Regions from separate parts of the Streptomyces sp. WAC03905 genome, predicted to be linked through region 1. Evidence: riboswitches for the same ligand, from Rfam matches in the RefSeq annotation. Region 1 holds a riboswitch; the other holds the start of a gene.
The links. Region 1 has a riboswitch for ZMP and ZTP ahead of AC2RP6_RS09460 (bifunctional 5,10-methylenetetrahydrofolate dehydrogenase/5,10-methenyltetrahydrofolate cyclohydrolase). Riboswitches for the same ligand answer to the same signal wherever they lie in the genome.

Region 1 (8,292 bases):
GCCAGTGGCAGGCCACGCTGTCCGGCACCCGCGGCGGTCAGCCGACCGGCGACCCCGACGCGTTCATCGCGTTCGCCAAGTCCGTGCGCGACCCGATCGTCGGCGAGCTCCTGGAGCACCGCAAGCCCCTCACGGACGTCGCCGTCACCCAGGGCACCGCCAACCGTCGTGTCTACTTCGAGAAGGCCGAACTGCCCGACGGCTTCTTCGCCGTCGGCGACTCCGTCGCCACCTTTAACCCGCTCTACGGGCAGGGCATGACCGTCGCAGCCCAGGGCCTGCTGGCCGTACGCACCCTGCTGCGGGCCAAGGGCCTGGCCCATCCCGGGATCGGCCGCGAGGCGCAGCGCGTCATCGCACCCCAGGTCGCCACCGCCTGGGAGCTCGCCACCTCGCAGGACATCCTGTATCCGGGCGCCACCGGGATGAAGCCGCGCGCCGGAACCGGCCTGCTCAACGGCTACGTCAACCGGCTGATGACGGGCGCCACCACCGACGAGGCGCTCACCGCCGCCCTGTTCAACGTCCTCACCATGAGCATCGAGCCCACCCACTGGCTCCGCCCGTCGGTGGTCTGGCACGTGGCGCGTGCGTCCGACCGGGGCGCGCTGAAGGCGCCGCCGCTCACCGCCGCGGAGCGGGCCGTCGCCGGGCTGGCCCCGGCGCCCGGCACGAGAACCGGTGCCGTCCGTCCGGCGAGCGGTCCGGAAAGCCATGGGGCGAGTGGTCCGGAAAGCGATCCGGTCGGCCCCGCCGACCCCGTCGGTCAGGCCCGATGAGCCGCGAGATCCCCCTGCTCCTCCCCGGCTCCTTGATGGTCCTGGCCCTGCTGATCAAAGCTCCGAAGCTGCGCCGCGACTGGGACCAGCCGCTGAACCGGACCGCGTGCGCACTGCTCGTCGTCGGCGCCCCCATCACCTTCCTGGCGTCGCCGCCGACGATCGCCGCGGTCAACCGCCGTACCGGCGTGGTCAACTTCTCCGCGCCGCTGGTGTTCGGCCTGCTCACGGTCTTCTCCGGGCTGTGCGTCGTCCTCGTCCTGCGGTGGCGCGGCGGGCCGCCCGCCGCCGTGCGGCGGGCCACCCGGCTGACCGCGGCGGTGTTCGGCACGGCGACCGCCGCGATCGTCGTCCTGTTCGTGATCGGGGACGCGCCGGTGGAACGGCTCAGGGACCTCGACACCTACTACGCGACGACGCCGTGGATCCGCGAGATGATCGTCTGCTTCCTGGTGGCGCACACCCTGGGCACCTCGGCCCTGACCTGGCTGTGCGCCAAGTGGTTCGCGCGCGCGGACCGCTCGCTGCGTCCGCTGCGCACCGGGCTGGCCCTGATCGTCCTCGCGGGGCTGCTCGACCTGGCCTACCTCGCCGCCAAATGGGCCTCGGTGGCCGCCCGCTGGGCCGGCCGCGACTGGGTCGTCCTGTCCACGGACGTGGCGCCGCCCCTGGCCTCCGCCTCCGCGCTGCTGCTCGGCGCCGGATTCGTCGTGCCGCTGATCGGCGGGTCGGCGACCTGGACCGCCTTCAGCGAGTACCGGCGGCTGCGCCCGCTGTGGAAGGCGCTGCGCGGCTTCGCCGCGGCGCAGGGCCGGACCGTCCCGCTGGCGTGGTGGTCCCCGGTGGCGATCCGGCTCGTCCACCGCGAGTCCGTCATCGACGACGGCATCCTGGCGCTGGCCGGCTGGTTCGACCCCCGGGTGCACGCCGCCGCGTACGAGACGGCCCGCGGCCGGGGCCTGGACGAGGCGCGGGCCGGCGCGGTCGCGGACGCCGCCGTCGTGGCCGCCGCGTGCCGCCTCAAGGAGGCCGCCGCCCGCGGATCCGGGCCGGCGCCGGCGCCGCTCCCCGACCCGCACCGCCTGGGCCGCCGCCCGCTGACCGCGCTGGCCCACGAGTTCCGCGCGTACGCCGCCGCCTGAGCGGCGGCGGACGCGCGACGCCCCGGACCGGGGTCCGGGGCGTCGCGACAGCGGGGCCGGCCGGGCGCGGGCCGGGGCCGGCGGGCGGATCAGAGCTCCGCGAGGTCCAGACCGGCCTGCGCGGCCGCGGCGCGCACCGTCTGCTCCAGCAGGACGGCGATGGTCATCGGGCCGACACCGCCCGGAACCGGCGTGATCAGCGAGGCCCGCTCGGCCGCCGACGCGAAGTGCACGTCGCCGACGTTGCCCTCGTTGTAGCCGGCGTCCAGGACCACGGCGCCCGGCTTGATGTCCTCGCCCCGGATGAACTCCGCCTTGCCGACGGCGGCGACGAGCACGTCCGCCTGGCGCACGAGCGCGGAGAGGTCCCGCGTACGGGAGTGGCAGTAGGTGACGGTGGCGTTCTGCTCCAGCAGCAGCATCCCGGCGGGCTTGCCCAGGATCGCGCTGCGGCCGACGACCACGGCGTGCTTGCCGGTCAGGTCCACGTCGTACTCGGCCAGCAGGCGCATGATGCCGCCCGGGGTGCAGGAGACGAAGCCCGGCAGGCCGAAGCCCATGGCCGCGAACGAGTGCATGGTGACGCCGTCGACGTCCTTGCCGGGGGCGATGGCCTCGAAGGCGGCGCGCTCGTCGATGTGGTGCGGGACGGGGTGCTGGAGCAGGATGCCGCTGATCTCCGGGTCCTCGGAGAGCGCCGTGATCGCCGCGACCAGCTCCTCCGTGGTGGTCGACGCGGGCAGCTCCACGTGGCGGGAGGTGATGCCGGCCTTGGCGCAGCGGTTCTGCTTCATGCGGACGTAGGTGACCGAGGCGGGGTCCTCGCCGACCAGCACGGTCGCCAGGCAGGGCGCGGTGCCGGTGCGCTCGGTGATCTTCGCCGCGAGGGCGGCGGTCTGCTCCGAGATGCGGCGGGCGAGGGCGGTGCCGTCCATCAGCCGGGCGGTCCCGGCGGCAGGGGCAGTCTGGGCAGTCGTCACGGGGTCTCCTGAACGTCGCTGCGGATCGCGGTTCGCCCAGGCGCGCGGCAGTCGACGTACGGGAAGTGCCGAGGTACGCCGGGTCGCTCCCCGGTGGTGATCCACCCGAACGCCAGTCACGGCCCGCCGACCACTGTAGTCGACCAAACCGGTGGTCGCCCGGCGCCCGACCTGCGACGATCAATGCATGACGCGTACTTTCGACCATCTTGTCGCCGAGGCGGAGTCCGTCTCCGTGGACGGCTGGGACTTCTCCTGGCTCGACGGCCGCGCCACCGAGCAGCGTCCTTCCTGGGGATACCAGCGTCTGATGGCGGAACGGCTGGCCCGGGTCCGGTCCGCCCTGGACATCCAGACCGGCGGCGGCGAGGTCCTCGCCGGATGCGGCCCCCTGCCCCGGCTCACGGTGGCCACGGAGTCCTGGCCGCCCAACGTCGAGCGGGCGACGAGACTGCTGCACCCGCTGGGCGCGGTGGTGGTCGCGGACTCCGACGAGCCGCCCCTGCCCTTCGGCGACGACGCCTTCGAGCTGGTCACCAGCCGGCATCCGGTGACGATCTGGTGGGACGAGATCGCCCGGGTGCTGGCGCCCGGCGGCACGTACCTCTCGCAGCAGGTCGGCCCGGCGAGCGTCTTCGAACTCGTCGAATATTTTCTCGGGCCGCAGCCGGAGGAGGTGCGGCGCGCCCGGCACCCCGACGACGCGGTCGCGGACGCCACGAAGGCGGGACTGGAGGTGCTCGACCTGCGCTCCGAACGACTGCGCACCGAGTTCCACGACATCGGGGCCGTGATCTACTTCCTGCGGAAGGTGATCTGGATGGTGCCGGGCTTCACGGTCGGGCAGTACCGGGACCGGTTGCGTGAGCTGCACGAACGGATCGAGCACGACGGCCCCTTCGTCGCGCATACCGCCCGTTTCCTGATCGAAGCCCGCAAAACGGGCTGACGCGGAGGGCGGACGGATCCACGCCGGATCCGGTTGCCCCGTCGCAGCGTGGCGCAGGTCACTCAATTCAGCGCGTAACGAATCGACTCGGGCATGCGATGAACCGACAGGTGTCCTCGCGCGGCCCGGAATACAGACCCCCCTCGGGTCTGTTTCCCGAGTTCGCGCGATGATGTCCCGCCCACCCCTTATCTGTTCGCAACGAGAGGCTCCTTGTGTCGCTCAGCCCGTCCCGTACGTTCCCTCCGGAGATCGCCGAATCCGAGGCCCTGGTAGCGCTCGTCGAGCGCGGCCGCGAGCAGGGTCACATCAACGGTGACGACGTGCGCCAGGCCTTCGAGGCCGGCCGCATCCCGGTGGACCAGTGGAAGCGGGTCCTGCGCAGCCTGAACCAGGTCCTCGACGAGGAGGGTGTCGCCCTTCACGTCAGCGCGGCCCCGGCCACCAAGGCTGCCGCGAAGAAGCCCCGCAAGGCTGCCGCCGCCCCCGCCCGTACGGTGGCCAAGAAGGCCACCGCCGCGCCCCGGCCCATCGGTGCGCGCAAGACCGCGGCCGCCCCCGCGGCCACCACGGTCACGTCCACGGCTTCGGCGATATCCGCTCCGTCGGCCGCCGCGGCTGCGGAGGCGGCGCCGGCCGAGGCCGCCGCCGAGCCCAAGAAGCGCACGGTCAAGAAGACCGCCGCCAAGAAGACCGCCGTGAAGAAGACCGCCGCGGCGAAGAAGACGAGCGCCAAGGACTCCGACGAGGGCGAGACCCCGGCCGTCGAGGGCGAGGACTGGGCCGCCGAGGACCTCGTCGACGAGGCCGAGGAGGAGGCTCCCAAGGCCGGCGCCCAGGGCTTCGTGCTGTCCGACGACGACGAGGACGACGCCCCGGCCCAGACGGTCATGGTGGCCGGCGCCACCGCCGACCCGGTCAAGGACTACCTCAAGCTCATCGGCAAGGTGCCGCTCCTCAACGCCGAGCAGGAGGTCGAGCTCGCCAAGCGCATCGAGGCCGGTCTCTTCTCCGAGTACAAGCTCGAAGAGGAGGAGGACCACAAGCCCGCCTTCAAGCGCGAGCTGGAGATCCTCGTCGAGGACGGCCGCCGTGCGAAGAACCACCTGCTGGAGGCCAACCTCCGTCTCGTGGTCTCCCTCGCCAAGCGCTACACCGGCCGCGGCATGCTCTTCCTGGACCTGATCCAGGAGGGCAACGTCGGCCTGATCCGCGCCGTGGAGAAGTTCGACTACACCAAGGGCTTCAAGTTCTCCACGTACGCGACCTGGTGGATCCGGCAGGCGATCACCCGCGCCATGGCCGACCAGTCGCGCACGATCCGCATCCCCGTGCACATGGTCGAGATCATCAACAAGCTCGCCCGCGTGCAGCGCCAGATGCTCCAGGACCTGGGCCGCGAGCCCACCCCGGAGGAGCTGGGCAAGGAACTCGACATGACCCCCGAGAAGGTCATCGAGGTCCAGAAGTACGGCCGCGAGCCGATCTCCCTGCACACCCCGCTGGGTGAGGAGGGCGACAGCGAGTTCGGTGACCTCATCGAGGACTCCGAGGCCGTCGTGCCCGCGGACGCGGTGTCCTTCACGTTCCTGCAGGAGCAGCTCCAGTCGATCCTGGGCACCCTGTCGGAGCGCGAGGCGGGCGTGGTCTCCATGCGTTACGGCCTCAACGACGGCCAGCCGAAGACGCTGGACGAGATCGGCCGCGTCTACGGGGTGACCCGTGAGCGCATCCGCCAGATCGAGTCGAAGACCATGTCGAAGCTGCGCCACCCGTCGCGTTCGCAGGTGCTGCGCGACTACCTCGACTGAGTCGATCTCCCCCGGCACGCCCCCGACCCGCGCACGTGCGGGCCGGGGGCGTGCTGCGTCGCGCCGTGGGATCGTGGCGTGAGGAGGTTCCGCCCATGGCCGACACCCCGCTCCCGCCCCCTCCTGCGCAGCCCCCGACGTGGGGTCCGCGTCCCGAGGGCCCGGCGGTGCGCCCCGCTCCCGGCCCGAGGAGGCCGCACCGGGTCTTCTTCTGGGTCTTCCTCGCTGTGCAGTTGTTCTTCCTGGTCTGGATCATCGCGGCGTTGAACGGCGCCGACACCGACCCCGAGGCCTGTGCGGGGCTGACGGGGGACGCCCTGCAAGTGTGCCGCGACGCGGGGGACGTCGGCACCGCGCTCGGCATATGGCTGCTGGTCGCCCTCTGGGCGGCCGTGGACGTCATCCTCGCCACCACCTACGGCGTCTACCGGCTCGGCCGCAGGCAGCGGCCGTGACGGCCGTCAGGACAGGCGGAAGACCGGGCCCCGGGGGGTGAACGGCAGGGTGGCGCCCCGGGGCACGAGGAAGGCGTGTTCGCGGCGGATGCGCAGGGTGTCGCACCAGCCGTCGGTGATCACCAGCAGCGGCGCTCCGGGCGGGAAGTCCGCGGCCCGCTGGAGCAGGTCGACGCCCGCCTGGAGCACGGTGCCGCCGCGTCGCAGAACACCACGCGCCGGGGCGGTACGGCGCGGGCCTCGGCGTACGAGGCGACCGCACCCAGCGCCGTGCCGAGCAGGGCGGCGTTCATCGTCCGGTCACACCGCACGTCGCCCGGCATCCTGTTTCCGGCGCGTCCGCACGGTTCAGGTTTCGAGGAGGTGCTTGAGCTTCTCCTCGTTCAGCGGCATCTCCTTGCGCGCGTGCGGCTTCACGACGAGCGGTACGAGGACCCTGCCGATGCCGTGGCCCTCGAAGTCGAGGCTCAGCGTCAGCCGGGAGCGCGTCCCGTCGCCCAGGGGCTCGACGGTGCCGCGGACGTCGCCGCGGACCGGGCCGTCGGTGCCGTGGAGGTGCCAGGTCCTGGGCGGGTCGTACTCGGTGACTTCCATGGTCGTCGGGAACTCGCGGCGGCCGATGCGCCGCCGTACGGCGATGAGCGATCCGACGGCCGGGTGGTCGGCGCCCCTGACGGACACGGCGCTCTTCTGCCACTCGGGCAGGTGGGAGGCGTCCGACAGGTAGGCGAAGACCTCTTCGGGACTCCGGTCGATTTCGATGCTTTCCCTGATCGCGGACATGGCGACCCTTTCACGCCCCCTGAAAGGCCCTGTCCTTCCACGCTACCGCGCAGGTCAGGCGGCTGTCCGCTGCCTGCGTGCGGCCATCACGGCGTAGACGGCGACGCCCGCGAAGAGGAAGAGCACGCCCTGGTAGACGGCGGCGTATCCGGAGCCGGCCACCAGCCAGAGGGAGAAGCCGAAGGCGAGGACGGCGAGGGCGCCGTCGCGGGCCAGGCGTCCGCGCCGGACGCGCTCGCCCTGGCCGGAGAGCAGGAAGTAGATCTGCGCGGCGGTGGAGAGCAGGTAGGGGACGGTCGCGGTGAAGGTGGTGACGAGGACCAGGATCTCGAAGACGCCGTCGGAGCCCGCCGTGTAGTTGTAGACGGTCAGGGCCGAGGCGAGGGAGGTCGTGACGACGACGCCGACGACCGGGACGCCGCGCCGCTTCGTCTCGAAGGCGCGGGGGAAGAGGCCGTCCTTGGCGGCGGCGTACGGGGTCTGGGCGCTGAGCAGTGTCCAGCCGTTGAGGGCGCCGGCCATCGAGACGACGGCGGCGCAGGCGACGAGGGTGCCGCCCCAGGTGCCGCCGAACATGGCGTTGACGGCGTCGGTGAAGGGGGCCTCGGAGGATACCAGGCTGTCGTGGGCGACGAGCCCGAAGACGGACAGGGTGCCGAGCAGGTAGACGGCGGCCGCGCCGGCGGTACCGAGGATCGTGGCCCGGCCGACGTTGCGGGCGGGGTCGCGGACCTCACCGGCGCTGACGGCGGCCGACTCGACGCCGAGGTAGCTGAAGAGCAGGATCGCCGCGGAGGCGGAGAGCGCACCGGCGGGGCTCTGTCCGGTCGCCTGGAACGGGCCGAGGTTGGCGGGGTCGAAGAAGAACAGGCCGCCCACGGCGACCAGCATCAGCGGGGCGAACTTCAGCACGGTGGCGACGAGTTGGACGGCACCCACGTAGCGCGTGCCGGCCAGGTTGGCGAGCGCGGGCAGCCACTGCATGGCCAGGGCCGCCAGGCACATCGACCACTGGTGCGCGCCGATGGCCGGGAAGAGGACGCAGAGGTAGCCGACCGAGGCGACGGCGAGGGCCGCGTTCGACACCCAGGAGGTGATCCAGTAGCTCCAGGCGGCGAGGAAGCCGGCGAAGTCGCCGAAGGCCGCGCGGGCGTAGACGTACGGGCCGCCGGTCTGCGGGTGCCGGTGGGCGAGGCGCCCGAAGACGAGTGCGAGGGCGATCGCTCCGAGGGTGAGCACCGCGAACGCGACGAGGCTGATGGTGCCGAAGGGGGCGACCGAGGCAGGGAGGAGGAAGATCCCGCCGCCGATGATGTTGCCCATGACCAGGCAGGTCGCGATGGGGAGGCCGAAGCGTCGGGCGTGGGGGTCGCGGCCCGGCTCGGGGGGTGCG
Region 2 (20,230 bases), 1.7 Mb from region 1:
ACACCCTGGTCCTGCGGAGGCTGAGGTTCCGCGCCCGGCGCACCGCCCGGCTGACCCTCCGCCCGCTGCGTCAGGAAGGCCGTACGGTCGCCCCGGCCGCCTCGGCGGTCTGGTCGACGGGGGAACCCGGCTGCGCCGGAACACCTATGGGCCCACTCCCGAAGGGATATTCGCGCAGCTTGCGCCAGACCCCGTCGGAGCCCTGCTCGTAGAGGGCGAACCCGGCGCAGACCCACTGGGCGGCGTAGTCCGCCAGCGTCGAGAACGCCAGGTCCATCGCTTCTTCGGAGATCCCGTGGGCGACGGTGACGTGCGGGTGGTACGGGAAGGCCAGCTCGCGGCTGAGCGGCCCGGACGGGTCGCGGACCTCGCTCTGGAGCCGGGTGCAGCCCGCGACGCCCTCGACGATCTTGACGAAGACGACCGGCGAGACGGGCCGGAAGGTGCCCGTCCCCTCCAGCCGCATCGGAAAGGCGCGGAAGGCGGACGCCACCGCGGTCAGGTGGGCCCGGACCGCCGGGAGCCGGTCCGCCTCCACCTCGGTCGGCGGGACGAGGGTGACGTGCGTGGGGATGCCGTGCGCGGCGGCGTCCCCGAAGCCCGCGCGCAGCTCCTGGAGTCGGCTGCCGTAGGGCTCCGGGACCGCGATCGAAACGCCGAGCGTTACGGTCCCCACGTATCTCTCCTCCGTTTGTCCCTGTGTCCTGCCGCCCCAGTGTGCGGCCAGGACCCCACTTCGTGCCAGAGCCGTCTTTCCGTAGGTGCGTTCGTCAGTGCTTGGCGGGCAGCAGACCCAGCCGGTCGTACGCCTGCGCGAGGGTCTCCGCGGCGACCGCGCGGGCCTTCTCCGCGCCCTTGGCCAGGATGGAGTCCAGCGTCTCCGGGTCGTCCAGGTACTCCTGGGTGCGCTGCTTGAAGGGTGTGACGAAATCGACCATCACTCCGGCCAGGTCCGTCTTCAGCGCGCCGTAGCCCTTGCCCGCGTACTTCTCCTCCAGGGCGGTGATCGACTCGCCCGTGAGGGTGGAGTAGATCGTGAGCAGGTTGCTGACGCCGGGCTTCTTCTCGGTGTCGAACCGGATCTCGGCCTCGGTGTCGGTGACCGCGCTCTTGATCTTCTTCTCGGTGACCTTGGCCTCGTCGAGGAGGTTGATCAGGCCCTTGGGCGACGACGCGGACTTCGACATCTTGATCGCCGGGTCCTGGAGGTCGTAGATCTTCGCGACCTCCTTGACGATGTGCGCCGCCGGGAGGGTGAAGGTCCGGCCGAAGCGGCCGTTGAAGCGCTCGGCCAGGTCGCGGGTCAGTTCGATGTGCTGGCGCTGGTCCTCGCCGACCGGGACGGCGTCCGCCTGATAGAGCAGGATGTCGGCGACCTGGAGGATCGGGTACGTGAAGAGGCCGACGCTGGCGCTGTTGACACCGCCCTTGGCCGACTTGTCCTTGAACTGCGTCATCCGGCTGGCCTCGCCGAAGCCGGTGATGCAGTTCATCACCCAGCCGAGCTGCGCGTGCTCGGGCACGTGGCTCTGGATGAAGAGCGTGCAGCGCTCCGGGTCCAGACCGGCGGCCAGCAGCTGCGCGGCGGAGAGGCGGGTGTTCGCGCGCAGGTCCTTCGGATCCTGGGGCATGGTGATCGCGTGCAGGTCGACGACCATGTAGAACGCGTCGTGCGTCTCCTGCAGGGCGACGTACTGGCGGATGGCTCCGAGGTAGTTCCCGAGGTGGAACGAGCCGGAGGTGGGCTGGATGCCGGAGAGCGCGCGAGGACGATCAGAAGCCATGGGCCCATTCTCTCAGGTGCGGGGAGGGGCTCACGCCCGCACTCGGCCGGTTCGTTCCGCCGCGCGGGGGTCCGGGGCGGCAGCCCCGGACCCCCGCAGCGGCGCCGCGGGGCTACGACAGCGGCAGGCCCGGGGCCGGGAAGGCGGCCATCAGGTCGGCGACCTCGGCACGGATCACCTTCAGCGCGGTCTCGTCCTGCCTCGCGGCGGCGTCCACCGCGCGCGAGATCCAGTCGGCGACCACCGGCATGTGCTCCGCGGTCAGGCCGCGCGACGTCAGCGAGGGCGTACCGATGCGGATGCCCGACGGGTCGAACGGCTTGCGCGGGTCGAAGGGGACCGTGTTGTGGTTCACGACGATGCCGGCCCGGTCCAGCGCCTTGGCCGCGACCTTCCCCGGCACTTCCTTGCCCGTCAGGTCGATCAGGATCAGGTGGTTGTCCGTACCGCCCGACACCAGGTCGAAGCCCCGCTCCAGCAGGGCCGCGGCCAGCGCCTTGGCATTGGCCACGACCGCGTGCGCGTACCGGACGAAGGACGGCTGCGCCGCCTCGTGCAGCGCCACCGCGATGCCCGCCGTCGTCTGGTTGTGCGGGCCGCCCTGCAGCCCGGGGAAGACGGCCTTGTCGATCGCCTTGGCGTGCTCCTCGCGGCACATCAGCATCGCGCCGCGCGGGCCGCGCAGCGTCTTGTGGGTCGTGGTGGAGATGACGTCCACGTGGTCCGCCGGGGACGGGTGCGCACCGCCCGCGATCAGGCCGGCGATGTGGGCGACGTCCGCGACCAGGACCGAGCCCGCCTCGCGCGCGATCCGGGCGAAGGCGGCGAAGTCGATGGTCCTCGGCAGGGCGGTACCGCCGCAGAAGATCACCTTGGGCCGCTCGGCGAGCGCCAGGTCGCGCACGGCGTCGTAGTCGATCAGCCCGGTGTCGGCGCGGACGCCGTACTGCACGCCGCGGAACCACGAGCCGGTCGCCGAGACGCCCCAGCCGTGCGTCAGGTGGCCGCCCATCGGCAGGGCCATGCCCATGACCGTGTCGCCGGGCTTCGCGAAGGCCAGGTACACGGCCAGGTTGGCGGGGGAGCCGGAGTACGGCTGCACGTTGGCGTGCTCCACGCCGAACAGGCCCTTGGCCCGCTCGACCGCCAGGGCCTCGACGCGGTCGATGTTCTGCTGGCCCTCGTAGTAGCGGCGGCCGGGGTAGCCCTCGCTGTACTTGTTCTGCAGCACGGTGCCGGAGGCTTCGAGGACGGCCGCGGACACGTAGTTCTCGCTGGGGATCAGGCGCAGGGTCTCCGCCTGGAGGACTTCCTCCGCGGCGACGTAGGACGCCAGTTCGGGATCGGTCGCGGACAGGGCGGGATGGCGGCTCGCGGACACGGCGGGCTCCTCCGGGGTCGATGTGATCGGTACCCCGCGAGGCCCAGGCGAGCGGCCCTGTATGCGGTCGAGCGCGCACGACTCCCCCGGAGTTGGTTCTCCGTACGCCAGTCGCCGTGCGTATCGAACACCTTATCCGCCTCGCCGCGGGAGAGGTTTCTGCGTCCGGGATACGAGCGACGATAAGAAGGTGACGCCACCCTCGTCACCGCTTCACCGCTTCACCGGCCAGACGGACGATCGGAGACCCCGTGTCGACAACAGCTGATGCCATCCGCTCCGCCGACGCGCACAGCGCGCACAACTACCACCCCCTGCCGGTCGTCGTCGCGTCCGCGGAGGGCGCGTGGATGACCGACGTGGAAGGCCGCAGATACCTCGACATGCTCGCCGGGTACTCCGCGCTGAACTTCGGGCACGGCAACCGCCGTCTGATCGACGCGGCGCGCGCCCAGCTGGAGCGGGTCACGCTCACCTCGCGCGCCTTCCACCACGACCGGTTCGCCGACTTCTGCACCGAACTCGCCGCGCTGTGCGGCAAGGAGATGGTGCTGCCCATGAACACGGGTGCGGAGGCCGTGGAGACGGCGGTGAAGACCGCCCGCAAGTGGGGCTACGAGGTCAAGGGCGTCCCGGACGGCCACGCCAAGATCGTCGTGGCCGCCGACAACTTCCACGGCCGGACCACGACCGTCGTCTCCTTCTCCACGGACCACGACGCCCGCGACCACTTCGGCCCGTACACGCCCGGCTTCGAGATCGTCCCGTACGGGGACCTCACCGCGCTGTCCCACGCCGTCACGGAGAACACCGTGGCCGTGCTGCTGGAGCCGATCCAGGGCGAGGCGGGGGTGCTGGTGCCGCCCGCCGGGTACCTGAGCGGCGTACGGGAACTGACCCGCGAGCGGAACGTCCTGTTCATGGCCGACGAGATCCAGTCCGGGCTCGGCCGGACCGGGAAGACCTTCGCCTGCGAGCACGAGGGGGTCGTCCCCGACGTCTACCTCCTCGGCAAGGCGCTCGGCGGCGGCGTCGTGCCGGTGTCGGCGGTGGTCGCGGACCGGGACGTGCTGGGGGTGTTCGGGCCCGGCCAGCACGGGTCCACCTTCGGCGGGAACCCGCTCGCGTGCGCCGTCGCCCTGGAGGTGATCGCCATGCTCCGGACCGGCGAGTACCAGCAGCGCGCCACCGAACTGGGCGACCACCTCCACAGCGAGCTGGGCCTGCTCGTCGGCGGGGGCGCCGTGACCGCCGTGCGCGGCCGCGGCCTGTGGGCGGGCGTCGACATCGCCCCCTCCCACGGCACGGGCCGGGAGATCTCCGAGAAGATGATGGAGCGCGGCGTGCTCGTGAAGGACACCCACGGGTCGACGATCCGGATCGCCCCGCCGCTGGTGATCACCAAGGAGGACCTGGACTGGGGGCTGGAACAGCTCCGGGCGGTGCTGTCCGCTTAGGCGGCGTCCGGCGGATCCTCAGAGGATGACGTGGGGCAGGAAGCGGGCGTACTCGTCCGTGACCGGCCCGGCCGACTCGCGGATCCCGAGCCCCGCCGCCTCGTCCTCGACGACCCACGCGCCGAGCACCACCCGGTTGCCGTCGAAGTCGGGCAGCGGGGCCAGCCCCTGGAAGCAGTACCGCTCCCCCGGCTCCGGGACGAACGGCTCGCCGTCCGGGCCCGGCTCGTGCAGGGTGACGCCGGCGCCCTCACGGCCGAGGAGGGGCTTGGCCACGTACCCGTCCGCCCCGGGCTCCGCCAGCTCGCGCGGGCCGTCGAGGTAGGCGGGCAGCAGGTTCGGGTGCTCCGGGAACAGCTCCCACAGGATCGCGAGCAGCGCCTTGTTGGAGAGCAGCATCTTCCACAGCGGCTCGATCCAGCAGGTGGTGCCGGAGCCACCGCCGTGGTCGTAGGTGCCCAGGACCTGGGGGCCGAACTCGTCCGTGGCCAGCCACTCCCACGGGTAGAGCTTGAAGCAGCTGCGAATGAAGCGGAGCTTGTCGTCGACGAACCGGCCGGACAGGCTGTCCCAGCCGATCTGCTCGACGGACAGGGCGTGGGTCTCCAGACCGGCCTGGTCCGCGGTCTCCTGCAGGTAGGCGACCGTCATCAGGTCCTCGCCGAGCTCGTCGGTCTCGGAGTGCGCGAAGTGCAGCGGGCCGGGCGCCAGCAGCTCCGCCTGGCGGCGCCAGGCGTCGACGAGGCGCTCGTGCAGGGAGTTCCACTGGTCGGCGCCGGGGAACCGCTCCTCCATCCAGAACCACTGCGGACTGGCCGCCTCCACCAGGGAGGTCGGGGTGTCGGCGTTGTACTCCAGCATCTTGGCCGGGCTGCCGCTGCCGTCGTAGCGCAGGTCGAAACGGCCGTAGAGGGAGGGCTGTTCGGCGCGGCGCCGCCAGGACTCGGTGATCAGCGCGGCGAGCTTCGGATCGGTGATGCCGAGGTCGGTGAAGCGGTCGTGCTCGACGATGTGCGCGGCGGCGGCCAGGCACATGGCGTGCAGTTCCTCGACGACGTTCTCCAGCGCCTCGATCTCCGGCAGGGAGAAGGAGTAGTAGGCGCTCTCGTCCCAGTAGGGGCGCAGCGAGTCGTCGGGGTAACGGGTGAGGGGGTAGATCAGCCCCTGCTCCTCGACCGTCTTCTGCCAGCCGGGGCGGGGCTCGATGGTGTGCCGCTGCATCGTGTGATCAGCCGCCGCTGGAGCTGGAGTGGCCGCCGATGCCGCCGCGGGTGACGGCGGACTTGTCGAAGCTGCCGCCGGTGACCTTGCCGTTGCTGACGCGGCCGCCGTAGTAGTACGCGCCGGTTCCGCCGGTCTTGCACTCCTTGCTGTTCAGATGGTCCAGCGTCGAGCGGGACGCACAACGGCGGTCCGGTTCGTCGCTGCTGCCGCAGGCCACGAGGGTGGCCGCGAGCAGGCCCATGCCTCCGAGGGCGACGGCGCCCGAACGCATCCGGCGCTGGTTGGTGCTGCTGCTGTCCATGTCTGCTGCTCCCCCTGGGGCCTGGCGTGCTCCCGACAGACTAGAACGGGGCCCCCGGCCGATGGAATCCGGCCGCCGTGAGATCCGTGACCTAGAGTCAGTTCGTGCTGATTGGGATGATTTGCGCGCTGGGTGCGGCGGTGTGCTTCGGCACGGCGTCCGTTCTGCAGGCCGTCGCGACGCGGGCGGTGGAGCCGGGCAGCGGGTCCGGAGTGGACGCGGCGCTGTTCCTGCGGGCCGCGCGGCAGTGGCGCTACGTCCTGGGTCTGACCCTGGACGCGGCCGGATTCGTGCTGCAGATCATCGCGCTGCGGCACGTGCCGATCTACGTGGTCGGGGCGGCGCTGGCCGCCAGCCTGGCGGTGACGGCGGTGGTCGCCTCGCGGCTGATGGCGGTGCGGCTGTCCGCGGCGGAGTGGTGCGCGGTGGGCGTGGTGTGCGTGGGGCTTCTGATGCTGGGGCTCTCCGCGGGGGAGGAAGGCGCCGGGACGGGTTCGCTCGCGCTGAAGCTGGGGCTGCTGGGGGTGGCGGTGCTGGTGCTGGCCGTCGGGGTGGTCGCGGGCGGGCTGCCGGACGGGCCGCGGGCGCTGGTCCTCGGTCTCGGGTCGGGCACGGGCTTCGGCGTGGTGGAGGTCTCGGTGCGGCTCATCGACTCGGTACGGGACTTCGCCAACCCGGCCCTGTACGCGCTCCTGCTGGGCGGCGCGGCGGGGTTCCTGCTGCTGACCTCGGCGCTGGCGCGCGGCTCGGTGACGGTCGCGACGGCAGGCCTGGTGCTCGGCGAGACGATCGGCCCGGCGCTGGTGGGCGTGGTGTGGCTCGGCGACCGCACCCGGGAGGGCCTGACCTGGCTGGCGGTGACGGGCTTCGCGGTGGCCGTGGCCGGCTCCCTGGCCCTCTCCCGCTTCGGCGAACCGACATCGCCATCGGCCCCAGCACCACCACGTGGCTGTGGCTGAGTGGAGCCCTTTCCCGCCTGCCGCACCCGTGCGGGGGCTCCGCCCCCGAGCCCTCGCGGGGCCCTGTTCCGGCCCCGCCGGCCTGTGGGGCGCGGGCGTCCGGGGGCGACGCCCCCGCAACGGCGCGGCACCCCGCAGGGTCAGGGCAGCGAGGCGGCGAGCGCCGCAAGGGTCGGTGACCAGGCGCTGTCCGACGGGGTCCCGTAGCCGACGACCAGCGCGTCCCGCGGCACGGCCTCGGCCTGCGGGTGGCGGAAGGCGGACAGGCCGTGCAGGGCCAGGTCGTACCAGGCCGCGGACTGCAGCACCGACCGCTCCGTGCCCGCAGGGAGGTCCAGCACCGCGTGCAGGCCCGCCGCGATCCCCGAGACACCTGTGACCCTCCCGGCCACCGCCGCCACCAGTTCGTCCCGCCGCCGCCGGTAGCGCAGCCGCATCCCGCGCACGTGCCGGTCGTACGCCCCCGAGGCGATGAACTCCGCCAGCGTCAGCTGGTCCGGCGCGCTGGAGGTCCAGTCGGTGTGGCCCTTCGCCTCGGTGACCTCCTCCAGCAGGCCCGGCGGGACGACCATCCAGCCGATCCGCAGCCCCGGAGCGAGGGACTTGCTGGCCGTGCCGAGGTACACCACCCGGTCCGGGTCCAGCCCCTGCAGGGCCCCCACCGGCTGCCGGTCGTAGCGGAACTCGCCGTCGTAGTCGTCCTCCAGGATCAGCCCGCCGGTGGTCCGGGCCCAGTCGACGGCGGCCGCCCGGCGGGCCGGGGTCAGCGCGGCGCCCGTCGGGAACTGGTGGGCCGGGGTCAGCAGTACCGCACCCGCCGCCGCCGTCAGCTCGCCCGTACGGGCGCCCTCGTCGTCCACCCCGAGCGGACTGGTCCGCAGCCCCGCCCCCACCAGCACGTCCCGGTGGAAGTCCAGGCCGTACCCCTCCACCGCGACCTCCCGCACCCGCCGCGCCCGCAGCACCGCCGCGAGCAGCTTCAGCCCGTGCAGGAACCCGGAGCACAGGACGATCCGGTCCGGGTCCGCGTACACACCGCGCGCCCGCGCCAGGTAGCCCGCCAGCGCCTGCCGCAGCTCGACGCGGCCGCGCGGGTCGGTGGCGTAGCCGAAGGCCTCGTTCGGGGCGGCGGTCAGCGCCCGCCGGGCCGCCGACAGCCAGGCCCCACGCGGGAAGCCGCCCAGGTCCGGCGTGCCGGGGACCAGGCTGTACGCCGGCCCGCCGCGCGCGGGGCGCCGTACGGGGGCGGCCGCCGCCGCCCGGCGCGGGCGGGCCCGCTGCGCGACCCGGGTGCCGGAGCCCTGGCGGGCGGTGAGCCAGCCCTCCGCGACCAGCTCGGCGTACGCCTCGGCGACCGTGTTCCGCGCGATGCCCAGGTCGGCCGCGAGGGTCCGGGAGGACGGCAGCCGCGTGCCGGGCGCCAGCCGCCCGCCGCGCGCGGCCTCCCGCAGCGCATCGGTGAGCCCGGCCCGCAGACCCTGCCCTGCGGAGAGGTCCAGGTGCAGGTCGGCTCCGAAAGTGGCCCAAGGATCCGTCATGAAAATGGACCATACCGGCGGGCCGCCCCGCTCCTACGGTGGAACACATGACGACCACCGCGGAGAACCCGCAGACCCACGCGCACACCCACGACCTCGCGCCCGAGCACACCCCGCGCATGCACATGGCGAAGCTCACGCCCGAGGTCTACAAGGCCGTCCTGGCCCTGGAGCTCGCCGCCCGCAAGGGCCTGGAGCCGTCCCTGGTCGAGCTCGTCAAGATCCGCGCCTCCCAGCTCAACCACTGCGCCTTCTGCCTCGACATGCACACCAAGGACGCGATCGCCGCCGGTGAGAGCGTCGAGCGGATCGTCCAACTGGGCGCCTGGGAGGAGTCGCGGCACTTCTACACCGAGAAGGAGCTCGCCGCGATCGAGTTCACCGAGGCCGTCACGGTGCTGACGGACGGCTTCGTGCCCGACGAGGTGTACGCGAAGGCCGCGGCGCACTTCGAGGAGCAGGAGCTGGCCCAGCTGATCGCCGTCATCGCGACGATCAACGTGTGGAACCGCATCGCCGTCACCACGCGCATGGTGCCGGGCCACTACAAGCCGGGCGCGTACAAGGCCTGACCGGCCCGGCGGGGCCGGCGGGGCCGGCGGGGCCCGCCGGGCCCGCCGGCCGGCCGCGGCCGTCAGCCCGTCGGGCGGAACGCCGCCACGGCCGCCGCGTGGTGCTCCTGCGTGAGCGGCCACTCGGCGACCGGGCCCGCGGTGAGCAGCGCCCATTTGCTGCCGTCCGCCGCGAGGAAGACCCGTTCGACCCCGCGCCGCACGCCGCGCGACTCCTCGCTGTCGTACTGGTAGACGAGCTCCGCCGCGTCGGCGCCGCCGGACACCGGGCCGACGCTGATCTCCTCGTACCCCCGGGTGCCGCCCCGCAGGTAGGTGGAGGCCTGCCGGACCGCCTGGAGCGGGCTGAGTTCCGGCTCCGACACCCGGAACACCTGGATCAGCGCGGTCCGGTCGGCCGAGCGGTAGAAGACGCCTTCCTTGACCTCCTCGCGCGCCCAGCCCGCGGGCACGGCGACGGTGAAGCCCGCCGGGTCGCGCCTGGTCTCGTGGGCTGCCCCGCCCGCCCCGGTGCCGGTGGGGCCCGGGGTGGGCGTCCCGATCGGTGCGGCGGTGGTCGGGGCGCCGGTGGCCGTGGGCGGGCCCCCGCCGGATTCCGTCGGCGCACCCGAGGTCACCGTGCCGTTCTTCTCGCCCGCGCGGTCGGCGTCGCCCGTGTCCCGGGCCACGAACCAGACGGCTGCCGCGCCGATCGCCACGGAGGCGACCGCGATGCCCGCCGTCGCCGGGGTCAGCCAACGGCCGCCCGGCCTCCCGCCGGCCCCGGCGCCCGGGCCGTGCTGCTGCGGCGGCACGGGTGGCGGCCCGTACGGGGGCGTGGGCGCGGGCGGGGTCGGCGGCTGCGGGGGAAGCGGCGGCAGGCCCGGACCGGGGACCGGCGCCGGGGCGGCCGGGGTCCCCGTCGGCGGACCGGCCGGAGCCTGGTCGGCCACCCAGCGCTGCGCCCGGGCGTCCCAGCGGCGGGGGCCGGTCGGCGGCTGTGCCGGAGCCACGGATCAGCCTCCCAGCGCGCCGAGCAGGCTGCCCAGGGCAGTGGCCGCGCTCACCGTCTCCACCAGCGGCGCCCACCGCTCCAGCGCCCCGCGCAGCCGGGTGACCAGGCCGGGCCGGATCTCCTCGGCGCCCTCCAGCTGCTCGGCGACCCCGTCCAGTTCGGCGTCGAGCGCGGTCCGTTCGGCGCCCCGCGGCGCCTCCCGGACGAGGGCCTCGCGCAGGGCGAGCACCGCCTCCAGCAGCTCCGCCGCGCCGGGCGCGTCCGCTCCCGTACCGCCCTGGTGGACGCTGTTGGTGTTGCCGGAGCCGCCGATGCTGAACGCGCTGCCGTGGACGCTGCCGATCCGCACGGCGGGCTCCTGTGCTCCTCCGTCACTTGCTGCCATGGCTCCCCCTGTGTGTGCTGTTGTGGTTCCCGCTGCCGCCGAAGCTGGCGGCGCTGTCGTGCATCGCGCCGATGTAGGTCCCGCCGGCGCCGACGTAGACGTCGGCGCGCCGCGCGAACGCCTCGGTGTGCCAGCCGGCTTCGTCCAGGACCACGGTAATGCCGGCGACGATCCGGTCCTGAATGGTCTTCAGGTACCGGTCGAGGTCCATCAGGTGGAAGAGCGATCCGTTGTCCTGCGCGGCGAGTTCGCGCACCGAGGCCCGCGGCCCCTCGGGGCGGGCCCCGCCGTTGCCGGCGGTGGCGATCCGCCACCAGCTGGCGATGCCGCGGCCCAGGGTGACGAGGGCCGCCGGGAAGGAGGCGGGCGTGTGCCGCAGGGCCCAGACGGCCTTACCGAAGCGGCTGTTGTTCAGGTAGCGGTGGGCGTCGGCGTCCGCGTTGTGGAAGGCGACGTGGACGGGCAGCAGGACGTGCGGCGCCACCTCGACCATCATCATCCCGCCCTGGGTGTGGACCCGTACGAACACGGTGACGACGAGGTTCTCGTCCCAGCCGCCGACCCGGACGCGCAGGAAGTACCGGCGGCGCTCGCCGCCCTCCTCGACGGCGGCGGCCCGGTGCGCCTCGAAGTCGGCGCGCAGGTGCGGGCCCTCGTCGCGGTGGTCCAGTCCGCCGCCGGGCAGGAACACGCAGCTGTCGACGACCAGTTCGCGCAGGCGGTCCAGTACGTCGGCCTCGGCCTGCGGGGACCCGTGCTGCGACGGCACGCGCAGCTGCTCCAGCATCGGCACGATCCGCTCCACGATGCGGGCGTTGGTGAGCGGCTCCGGCTTCCGACCGGCTTCGAGGTCCTCGCGGGCGCGCAGCTCGAAGGACACCTGCCAGGGGTGGTACGCCTCGCCGGCGCCGAGAAATGGGTCGTTGATGTCGTACATGATCATCGGCGCGTGCTGCTCGTGCAGGATGCGCTGCCGGACGCGGGCGAACCGTACGCCCTGCTCCGCTTCCGCGGGGTCCGCGGAGCGGTGGGCGTACCGGTCCCGGTTGAGGTCGTTGGCGATGGTCCGGGCGACGTGGCCGCGCTGGAGACCGACGACGGTGACGACGGCGGCGAAGACCGCCGGGATCCATCCGAGGACGAAGCCGGCCGCGGGACCGCCGACGCCCTCGGAGAAGAGCAGCAGGCCGAGGCCGACGGGGCCTTCGTCCTCGTCGCCGAAGGCACCGAGGAGCGCCAGCCAGATCCCGAGGACCAGGATCACGATGACGGCCAGGTTCCACCAGGCGTAGATCCGCACGACGAGGCCCAGCAGGCGCGGCAGCAGCCCGGACCGGGCCCTGAGCCAGCCGGCGAGGCTCAGCATCAGGAACGGCAGGAGCAGCACCACGAGGGCGCCGCCGGTCAGGAGGGATCCCACGAACCAGGCACCGAGTATGCCGACGGCCCAGCCGAGTTCGGCGCGGCGGGCGCGCAGGGCGTGGGCGAGGACGCGCGAGGCGTCGAAGCCGTAGGAGGGCGCGACGATGCGCTCCTCGTGGACGTACAGCTCCTCGATGACGCGGTCGCGGTACCCGGCGTCGAGGTAGGTGCCCGCGCACAGGAAGCGGCCGGCCTCGCTGACCGCCGGGTCGACGGGGGGACGGCCGGTGCGGGGTTCGTCCTGTGGGGCGCCGGTGTATTGGCGGGGAATCGGGCTCTCGGTCACCGACCGACCTTAGATTTCCCTTACAACTTCCGACAGGCGCAATCACGCCAAAGCGCCCCGGCCCATGGGGGCCGGGGCGCCGCGGTGCGTGCTCCTCGCCGAGGTGGCGAAGGGGTCCGTGCTCCTCGGTGAGGAGCGAAGGATCAGATCAGGCCGAGTTCGCGGACGGCGTCGCGCTCCTCCGACAGCTCCTGGACGGAGGCGTCGATGCGGGAGCGGGAGAACTCGTTGACGTCCAGGCCCTGGACGATCTCGTACGCGCCGTCCTTGCAGGTGACGGGGAAGGAGGAGATCAGACCCTCCGGAACGCCGTAGGAGCCGTCCGACGGGATGCCCATCGAGGTCCAGTCGCCCTCGGCGGTGCCGTTGACCCAGGTGTGCACGTGGTCGATGGCGGCGTTTGCGGCCGAGGCGGCGGACGACGCGCCACGGGCGTCGATGATCGCGGCGCCGCGCTTGGCAACGGTCGGGATGAAGGTGTCGGCGAGCCACGCCTGGTCGTTCACGACCTCGGCGGCGTTCTTGCCGGCGATCTCCGCGTGGAAGATGTCCGGGTACTGGGTCGCCGAGTGGTTGCCCCAGATCGTCAGGCGCTTGATGTCGGAGACGGCGGCACCGGTCTTGGCGGCCAGCTGCGAGATCGCGCGGTTGTGGTCCAGGCGGGTCATCGCGGTGAAGCGCTCGGCCGGTACGTCCGGGGCGGCGGCCTGCGCGATGAGCGCGTTGGTGTTGGCCGGGTTGCCCACGACGAGGACCTTGATGTCGTCCGCGGCGTGCGCGTTGATGGCCTGGCCCTGCGGCTTGAAGATGCCGCCGTTGGCGGCGAGCAGGTCGCCGCGCTCCATGCCCTTGGTGCGCGGGCGGGCGCCCACGAGCAGCGCGACGTTGGCACCCTCGAAGCCCTTGTTCGGGTCGTCGAAGATGTCGATGCCGGCGAGCAGCGGGAAGGCGCAGTCGTCGAGCTCCATGGCGGTGCCCTCGGCGGCCTTCATGCCCTGGGGGATCTCCAGGAGGCGGAGCTTGACCGGCACGTCGGCGCCGAGCAGGTGACCGGACGCGATACGGAAGAGCAGCGCGTAGCCGATCTGGCCGGCGGCGCCGGTGACGGTGACATTCACAGGAGTGCGGGTCATGGCCTTCTCCGTTAGACAGCTGGCGGTGGGGCGTCCCTGCCCCATGTGCTGGAGGACGCCGCTCCCCTGTAAATCTTGACGTGAAGAGACATCCGCGGTCAGGCTATCCGACCCGGGCGCGGCCCAACCCCCGGGTCCCTGTGGTGCGTGGCACACGTACCCCGGCGTTTCGAAGGCGCAGCCGGTCCCCGGGCCTTTGTTCGGCGGCCGACCCGGTGCGCTCAGCGCACGGTGAAGCGGACCGCGCTCTCCAGGAACGGGATCTTCAGCAGCGGCTGCGGCTCCATGACCAGCGCGAGCAGCGTGATCGCGACGCCCAGCAGCCCGTAGGTGATCATGTCCGTGAAGCGGGAGCGCACCGCGAGCATCCCCACCGACGGCAGCACGCGCCGCAGCACGGACGCCGCGATCAGGGCCACGCCGATCACCAGGCAGCCGTACCGGGCCTGCCCGAGGGCCGTGACCAGCAGCCCCACCGCGGTCGCGGCGAGCACGCTGAGCATCGGCCACTGGCGGGCGGGCGTGGACACGGCGCCGGGGACGGCGCGGCCGCTGCCCTCGGGGCGGGCCGTGTCCCGCGTGACGGAGGGGAAGCGGCGGGACTTGGCCGTGCCGCTCCCGTTCACGTGCTCGGTGCCCGGTTCAGCCCTCACGGCCGGACCGCTCCGCCGCCTCGACGACGTTGACGAGCAGCTGGGCGCGGGTCATCGGGCCGACGCCGCCCGGGTTCGGCGAGATCCACGCGGCGACCTCGGCGACACCGGGGTGCACGTCGCCGACGATCTTCCCGGCCTCGTCGCGGCTGACGCCCACGTCGAGCACGGCCGCGCCCGGCTTCACGTCCTCGGGCTTGACCAGGTGCGGGACCCCGGCCGCGGCGACGACGATGTCCGCCTGGCGCAGCAGCCCGGAGAGGTCGCGCGTGCCGGTGTGGCACAGCGTCACGGTGGCGTTCTCGGACTTGCGCGTCAGCAGCAGCCCGATGGACCGCCCGACGGTGATCCCGCGGCCGAGGACGACGACGTGCGCCCCGTCGATCTCGACGTCGTGGTGGCGCAGCAGTTCGACGATCCCGTACGGGGTGCAGGGCAGCGGTCCCGGCTCGTTCAGCACGAGCCGGCCCAGGGAGGTCGGGTGCAGTCCGTCGGCGTCCTTCAGCGGGTCCATCAGCTCCAGGACCCGGTTGGTGTCGATGCCCTTGGGCAGCGGGAGTTGCACGATGTAGCCCGTGCACTGCGGGTTGGCGTTGAGCTCGCGCACGACCTCCTCGATGTCCTCCTGGGAGGCCGTCGCGGGCAGTTCGCGCTGGATGGAGGCGATGCCGACCTCGGCGCAGTCCTTGTGCTTGCCGTTGACGTACCAGCGGCTGCCCGGATCGTCGCCGACCAGCAGGGTGCCGAGGCCGGGGGTGATGCCCCGGGCCTTCAGGGCCGCCACGCGGGCGGTCAGTTCGGACTTGATCGCGGCCGCGGTGGCCTTGCCATCGAGAATCTGGGCGGTCATGCCCCCATCCTCCCGGATGAGGTGGCCCTGGTTCCAGTCAAGGCGCTCGCGGGACCTCAGGGTTCATTGCACTTGCACAACAAGTGACCGTCCGTATGCCAACCCGCTGGACAAGGCCTCGCCGGTCGGACCACGATGAAACGACTGAGTGCCGCGGGCAGTGCCGGGGGGCGGACCGCACCGTGCAGGATTCCTCCGCGCTTCATTGCCGTGCGTCCCCGCACTTCCACGGAGGAACACCCCAGATGAGTTTCGGCGACCCGCACAATCCGTACGGACAGCAGCCGGCGCAGGGCCAGCCCGGTTACGGCTACCCGCAGCAGGCCCCCCAGGGCGTCCCGCCGCAGGGCGGCTACGCCTACCCGCAGCAGGCCCCGCAGGGCTACCCCGGCGGCCCCGCCGGCTACCCGGGGGGCTACCCGGGCGGTCCCGGCGGGTACCCGGGCGCCCACATGGAGATGCCCGGCGGCGCGAAGGCGGCCCGGGTCATCCTCTTCATCCTGGGGGGCCTGCAGGCGCTGGCCGGGCTGTTGATCATCATCGGCGGCGCCGTCTTCGCCTCCGCCTTCTCGGGGTCCTCCAGCTCCTCGGCGCAGGACGTGGGGACGGCCGTCAGCGTCGGCTTCGTCATCGGCGGCCTCGTCCTGATCGGCATGGCCCTGTGGCCGTTCCTGACGGCGGTCAAGATGGGCAAGGGCCGCAACGGCGTGCGCGTGTCCGGCATCGTCTACGGCTCGCTGCAGACCTTCTTCGCCGGTCTGAGCCTGCTCGTCAACGTGGCGGCCCTCGGCGCGAGCGAGCACTCGTCGAGCGGCGGGCCCACCGCCATCGTCCTGCTGCCCGCCCTGGTCTCCCTCGCCCTCGGCCTCACCATCGTCATCGGCCTCGCGAAGGCCGGCGACTACTTCAAGCGCCCGCGCTACTGAGCCGCCCTCCGCACACGGCGAAGGCCGCGCCCCGCACTGCGGGTCGCGGCCTTCGCCGTGTGCCGGGGCGGGCCGGACTCAGTGGAAGAAGTGCCGGGTGCCGGTGAAGTACATGGTCACGCCGGCCTTCTGCGCGGCCTCGACGACCTGCTCGTCACGGACCGAACCGCCGGGCTGGACCACGGCCTTGATGCCCGCGGCCGTCAGGATCTCCAGCCCGTCCGGGAAGGGGAAGAAGGCGTCGGACGCCGCGTACGAACCCTGCGCGCGCTCGGCGCCGGCCCGCTCGACGGCGAGCTTGGCCGAGTCGACGCGGTTGACCTGGCCCATGCCGACGCCGACCGAGGCGCCGTCCTTCGCCAGCAGGATCGCGTTCGACTTGACGGCCCGGCAGGCCCGCCACGCGAAGGCCAGCTCGGCGAGCTCGGCCGGGGACAGCGCGTCGCCGGTGGCCAGGGTCCAGTTGGCGGGGTCGTCGCCCTCGGCCTGGAACAGGTCCGACTGCTGGAGCAGCGCGCCGCCGCTGATGGGCTTGAGGTCGCCCGGCTGGTGCGGGGTCCCGTCGACCTTCAGGACGCGGATGTTCTTCTTCCTGGCCAGGATCTCGACCGCGCCGTCCTCGTAGCCGGGGGCGGCGATGACCTCGGTGAAGATCTCCGCGACCTGCTCGGCGAAGCTCGACGGTCACCGGACGGTTGACGGCGATGACGCCGCCGAACGCCGACAGCGGGTCGCAGGCGTGCGCCTTGCGGTGGGCGGCGGCGACGTCCGCGCCGATCGCGATGCCGCACGGGTTGGCGTGCTTGATGATCGCGACGCACGGCTCCTCGTGGTCGTGGGCGGCGCGGCGCGCGGCCTCGGTGTCCACGTAGTTGTTGAAGGACATCTCCTTGCCGTGCAGCTGCTCGGCGTTGGCGAGCCCGCCCGGCTGCCCGTCCGTGTAGAGGGCGGCGGCCTGGTGCGGGTTCTCGCCGTAGCGCAGGGTGGACTTGCGCTCCCAGGCGCCGGCGAGGAACTCGGGCAGGGCGCCCTCCTCGCCCTCCGGGGCGTACGCGTTCGTGAACCAGGAGGCGACGGCCACGTCGTAGGCGGCGGTGTGCTGGAAGGCCTCGGCCGCCAGCCGCTTGCGCGCGGTGAGGTCGAAGCCGCCGCCCTGGGCCGCGGCGATGACGTCGGCGTAGCGCGCGGGGCTGGTGACCACGGACACCGACGGGTGGTTCTTGGCGGCGGCGCGGACCATCGAGGGGCCGCCGATGTCGATCTGCTCGACGCACTCGTCGGGAGTGGCACCCGACTGGACGGTGGCCAGGAACGGGTACAGGTTGACGACGACGAGGTCGAAGGGCTCGACGCCCAGCTCGGCGAGCTGGTTGCGGTGGTCCTCCAGGCGCAGGTCGGCGAGGATGCCGGCGTGCACGCGGGGGTGCAGGGTCTTGACCCGGCCGTCGAGGCACTCGGGGAAGCCGGTCAGCTCCTCGACCTTGGTGACGGGCACCCCTGCGGCGGCGATCTTCGAGGCGGTGGAGCCGGTGGAGACGAGCGCGACGCCCGCCCCGTGCAGGCCGCGGGCCAGCTCTTCCAGTCCCGTCTTGTCGTAGACGCTGATGAGCGCACGCCGGATCGGCCGCCGGGTCGTGGTCGGGTCGTTGCTCGCTGCGGTGTCTGCGGCGGTCACTGGATTGTTACCTTTCGTCCCTCAATGCGGTAGCCGTGCCGGGCCAGGCGCCCCACGACGTCGACGAGCAGCTGTCGCTCGACTTCCTTGATGCGCTCGTGCAGAGCGGCTTCGTCGTCCTCGTCCCGGACCTCGACCACACCCTGGGCGATGATCGGACCCGTGTCCACGCCGCCGTCCACGAAGTGGACCGTGCAGCCGGTGACCTTCGCGCCGTAGGCGAGCGCGTCCCGGACGCCGTGGGCTCCGGGGAAGGCGGGGAGGAGGGCGGGGTGGGTGTTGACGAACCGGCCGCCGAAGCGGTCGAGGAACTCCTTGCCCACGATCTTCATGAAACCGGCGGACACGACCAGGTCGGGCGCGTGCGCGTCGGTCGCCGCGGTGAGGGCGGCGTCCCACTCGGCGCGGCTCCCGTAGTCCTTCACCGGGCAGACGAAGGTGGGGATCCCGGCCTTCTCCGCCCGCTCCAGGCCGGCGATGTTCGCACGGTCGGCCCCCACGGCGACGACTTCGGCGCCGAAGCCCTCGGATCCGCCGGGGTGGGCGTCGATGGCGTCGAGCAGGGCCTGGAGGTTGGTGCCGGACCCCGAGACCAGCACGACCAGGCGGGAGGCGGCCATGGGAGGCCCTTTCTCACGTAATTGCGTCGTTCGTCTTTGTGTGGTCATACGAAACTTCGGGGTACCGATATACGGGGAACCATACGAAGCCGCCGACCGCCTGCAACGATACCGGCACACCGGACGGCCCCCGAGGGACGGGGGGACGGCCGGGCGGTAGCGTCTGGCCTACACGCCGCAAACTGGCCCACCTCGCCTCGATGTCCACGTGACGTCCACGACACAGGGGAAGTAACACACCCGATGCCGGACCGCCGCCAGCCCGACTCCCCCACCGACGACAACCCCTTCGCGGCCCCGCCGGAAGGCCGGCCCGACCAGCCGTGGCAGCCGCGCAGCGGAGGCGACGGCGGGAACGGCGACGGGAACGGGCCGGGGGACTCGGGCGGCCAGCGGGGTCCGGCACGCTGGGACCCGACCGACCCGATCCAGCGCCGCGCGCGGTACGCGCTGCTGGCGGGCATGTGGGGCTTCTTCTTCGGGATCTTCGGGATCCCCTCGGTCGGCCTGCTGCTGGGCGCGCTCGCCCTGTACTGGGGCATCAGCGCGCTGCGCGGCAAGCCGGCGGCGGCGACCGGCGAACCGGGCGCCCCGACGGGCCTGGACGCCCTCGGCCCGGCGGCCCGCCCCCAGCGCACGGCGGCGGTGAGCGGCCTGGTCACCGCCTCACTGGCGATCCTGCTGGCGATGAGCTCGTACGCGCTGCAGCTCGCGTACAAGGACTTCTACGTGTGCCGCGACGACGCCCTCACCCACGCGGCGGAACTCCAGTGCAACACCCTCCTCCCGAACAACGTGATCGGCGAGGTCCTGAAGGTCCGCCAGTAACCCTCCGACGTCCGAGGCGAGGGGGCCCGGGGCCGACCCCCGGTCTTCCAGCCCCGCCGCCCCCTCCAGCCCCGCCGGCGTGTGAGGCGCGGGGGTCCGGGGCTGAGCCCCGGTGTTTCAGCCCCGCCGGCGTGTGAGGCGCGGGGGTCCGGGGCGGAGCCCCCGGCAACGGCGCCGCACCCGGCACCCGCCCGCGGGCTACGCGGACGGCTTCCGCCGAGCCAGCACCCGCACCCCGACCACGTCCGGAACAGCCGCTTCGGCAGGGGCACCCGGGTCATCCGGAGGAGGCGCCACCGGGGCCGGCCCCAGATCCAGCCCCGCCACCACGGTCACGGCCCGCCGAACCGGCGAAGCCACCGGCACGACCGGCGCAACCGGCGCAACCGGCGGAGCCACCGGCTCGGGCACGATCTCCGGCACCAGCGTCCCCGACGCCTTCCGCATCAGCTCCCACCGGAGCTCCCGCACCCCGCTGTCGTGCCACCCTCCCCCGACCGGCTCGTCCGCATCCGCGCCCCCCGCCCCCGGACCGGCCGCCGGCCGGTAGCGCCACGCGTGCACCCCCACCGCCACCGGCACGGCCAGCACCAGCGTCCACGCGAGGGCCGCCGCTCCCGTGGCCCACCACACCGGCCCGAACTCGATCAGCCGACGCGAGCCCATCGGCCCCGCCGAGGCCGCCGCCAGCCCGGCCATCGCCAGGCCGCACACCACCGCCCCGAGGGCCGCCGTCAGCGCGGTCTCCCCGTACGAGACCTCACGCGCCCGGCGTACCGAGAACCAGCCCACCGCCAGCCCCGCGACCACCGGCACCCCGGCGGCCGCCCAGGTCAGCGGGGTGCCCGGGCCCGCGGCCGGGAGCGCCTCCAACAGCGGGAACCGGGGCAGCGCGGGCGCGCCCCCGGAGCCGAGCGGGGTGGCCGTCACCCCGGCGCCGAGGGCGAAGCCGGGACCGAGGGCGTAGGCCGCCCCCCAGACCATGGCGTTCGGGATCAGCGCGAGCGCGAGCAGCAGGACGGCGAACCGCCCCGACCACACCCCGGTCAGCGACAGGAACGAGGCCTGGACCTGCGCCCCGTGCCAGGCGAGCGAGGCCCCGACGAGCAGCGCTCCGCCGCCCAGGAGCACCAGGGCCCCGCCCGCGCCCGCCCGCAGCGCCAGCGCGTAACGAGGGCGCACGAACCCGCGTCGTACGCCCTCCGGCAGCCAGTGCGGCAGCGGTCCCGGCGGGCGCCCCTT

Region 2: it holds a riboswitch for ZMP and ZTP, as region 1 does, so the genes downstream of both, AC2RP6_RS16760 (serine hydroxymethyltransferase) here and AC2RP6_RS09460 (bifunctional 5,10-methylenetetrahydrofolate dehydrogenase/5,10-methenyltetrahydrofolate cyclohydrolase) in region 1, are expected to answer to the same signal.

Annotation. Positions count from the first base shown of each region.
Region 1 covers NZ_JBXYDZ010000003.1:1,493,949-1,502,240, forward strand. The annotation lists gene AC2RP6_RS09450 (NAD(P)/FAD-dependent oxidoreductase) at 1-779, shown strand, start outside; gene AC2RP6_RS09455 (MAB_1171c family putative transporter) at 776-1,921, shown strand; gene AC2RP6_RS09460 (bifunctional 5,10-methylenetetrahydrofolate dehydrogenase/5,10-methenyltetrahydrofolate cyclohydrolase) at 2,011-2,856, opposite strand; ZMP/ZTP riboswitch at 2,929-3,031, opposite strand; gene AC2RP6_RS09465 (methyltransferase domain-containing protein) at 3,089-3,850, shown strand; gene AC2RP6_RS09470 (RNA polymerase sigma factor) at 4,066-5,661, shown strand; gene AC2RP6_RS09475 (hypothetical protein) at 5,757-6,116, shown strand; partial or broken gene AC2RP6_RS09480 (DUF2201 family putative metallopeptidase) at 6,123-6,496, opposite strand; gene AC2RP6_RS09485 (SRPBCC family protein) at 6,465-6,899, opposite strand; gene AC2RP6_RS09490 (amino acid permease) at 6,954-8,292, opposite strand, start outside.
Region 2 covers NZ_JBXYDZ010000003.1:3,195,191-3,215,420, forward strand. The annotation lists gene AC2RP6_RS16750 (2'-5' RNA ligase family protein) at 71-676, opposite strand; gene trpS (tryptophan--tRNA ligase) at 771-1,784, opposite strand; gene AC2RP6_RS16760 (serine hydroxymethyltransferase) at 1,897-3,165, opposite strand; ZMP/ZTP riboswitch at 3,200-3,290, opposite strand; gene rocD (ornithine--oxo-acid transaminase) at 3,417-4,622, shown strand; gene AC2RP6_RS16770 (glutathionylspermidine synthase family protein) at 4,641-5,843, opposite strand; gene AC2RP6_RS16775 (hypothetical protein) at 5,851-6,147, opposite strand; gene AC2RP6_RS16780 (DMT family protein) at 6,252-7,106, shown strand; gene pdxR (MocR-like pyridoxine biosynthesis transcription factor PdxR) at 7,247-8,644, opposite strand; gene AC2RP6_RS16790 (carboxymuconolactone decarboxylase family protein) at 8,692-9,216, shown strand; gene AC2RP6_RS16795 (hypothetical protein) at 9,279-10,208, opposite strand; gene AC2RP6_RS16800 (hypothetical protein) at 10,212-10,595, opposite strand; gene AC2RP6_RS16805 (hypothetical protein) at 10,582-12,303, opposite strand; gene AC2RP6_RS16810 (malate dehydrogenase) at 12,447-13,436, opposite strand; gene AC2RP6_RS16815 (DUF3017 domain-containing protein) at 13,658-14,089, opposite strand; gene AC2RP6_RS16820 (bifunctional methylenetetrahydrofolate dehydrogenase/methenyltetrahydrofolate cyclohydrolase) at 14,079-14,939, opposite strand; gene AC2RP6_RS16825 (hypothetical protein) at 15,185-15,865, shown strand; partial or broken gene purH (bifunctional phosphoribosylaminoimidazolecarboxamide formyltransferase/IMP cyclohydrolase) at 15,944-17,540, opposite strand; gene purN (phosphoribosylglycinamide formyltransferase) at 17,537-18,160, opposite strand; gene AC2RP6_RS16840 (hypothetical protein) at 18,404-18,988, shown strand; gene AC2RP6_RS16845 (cell division protein PerM) at 19,187-20,230, opposite strand, start outside.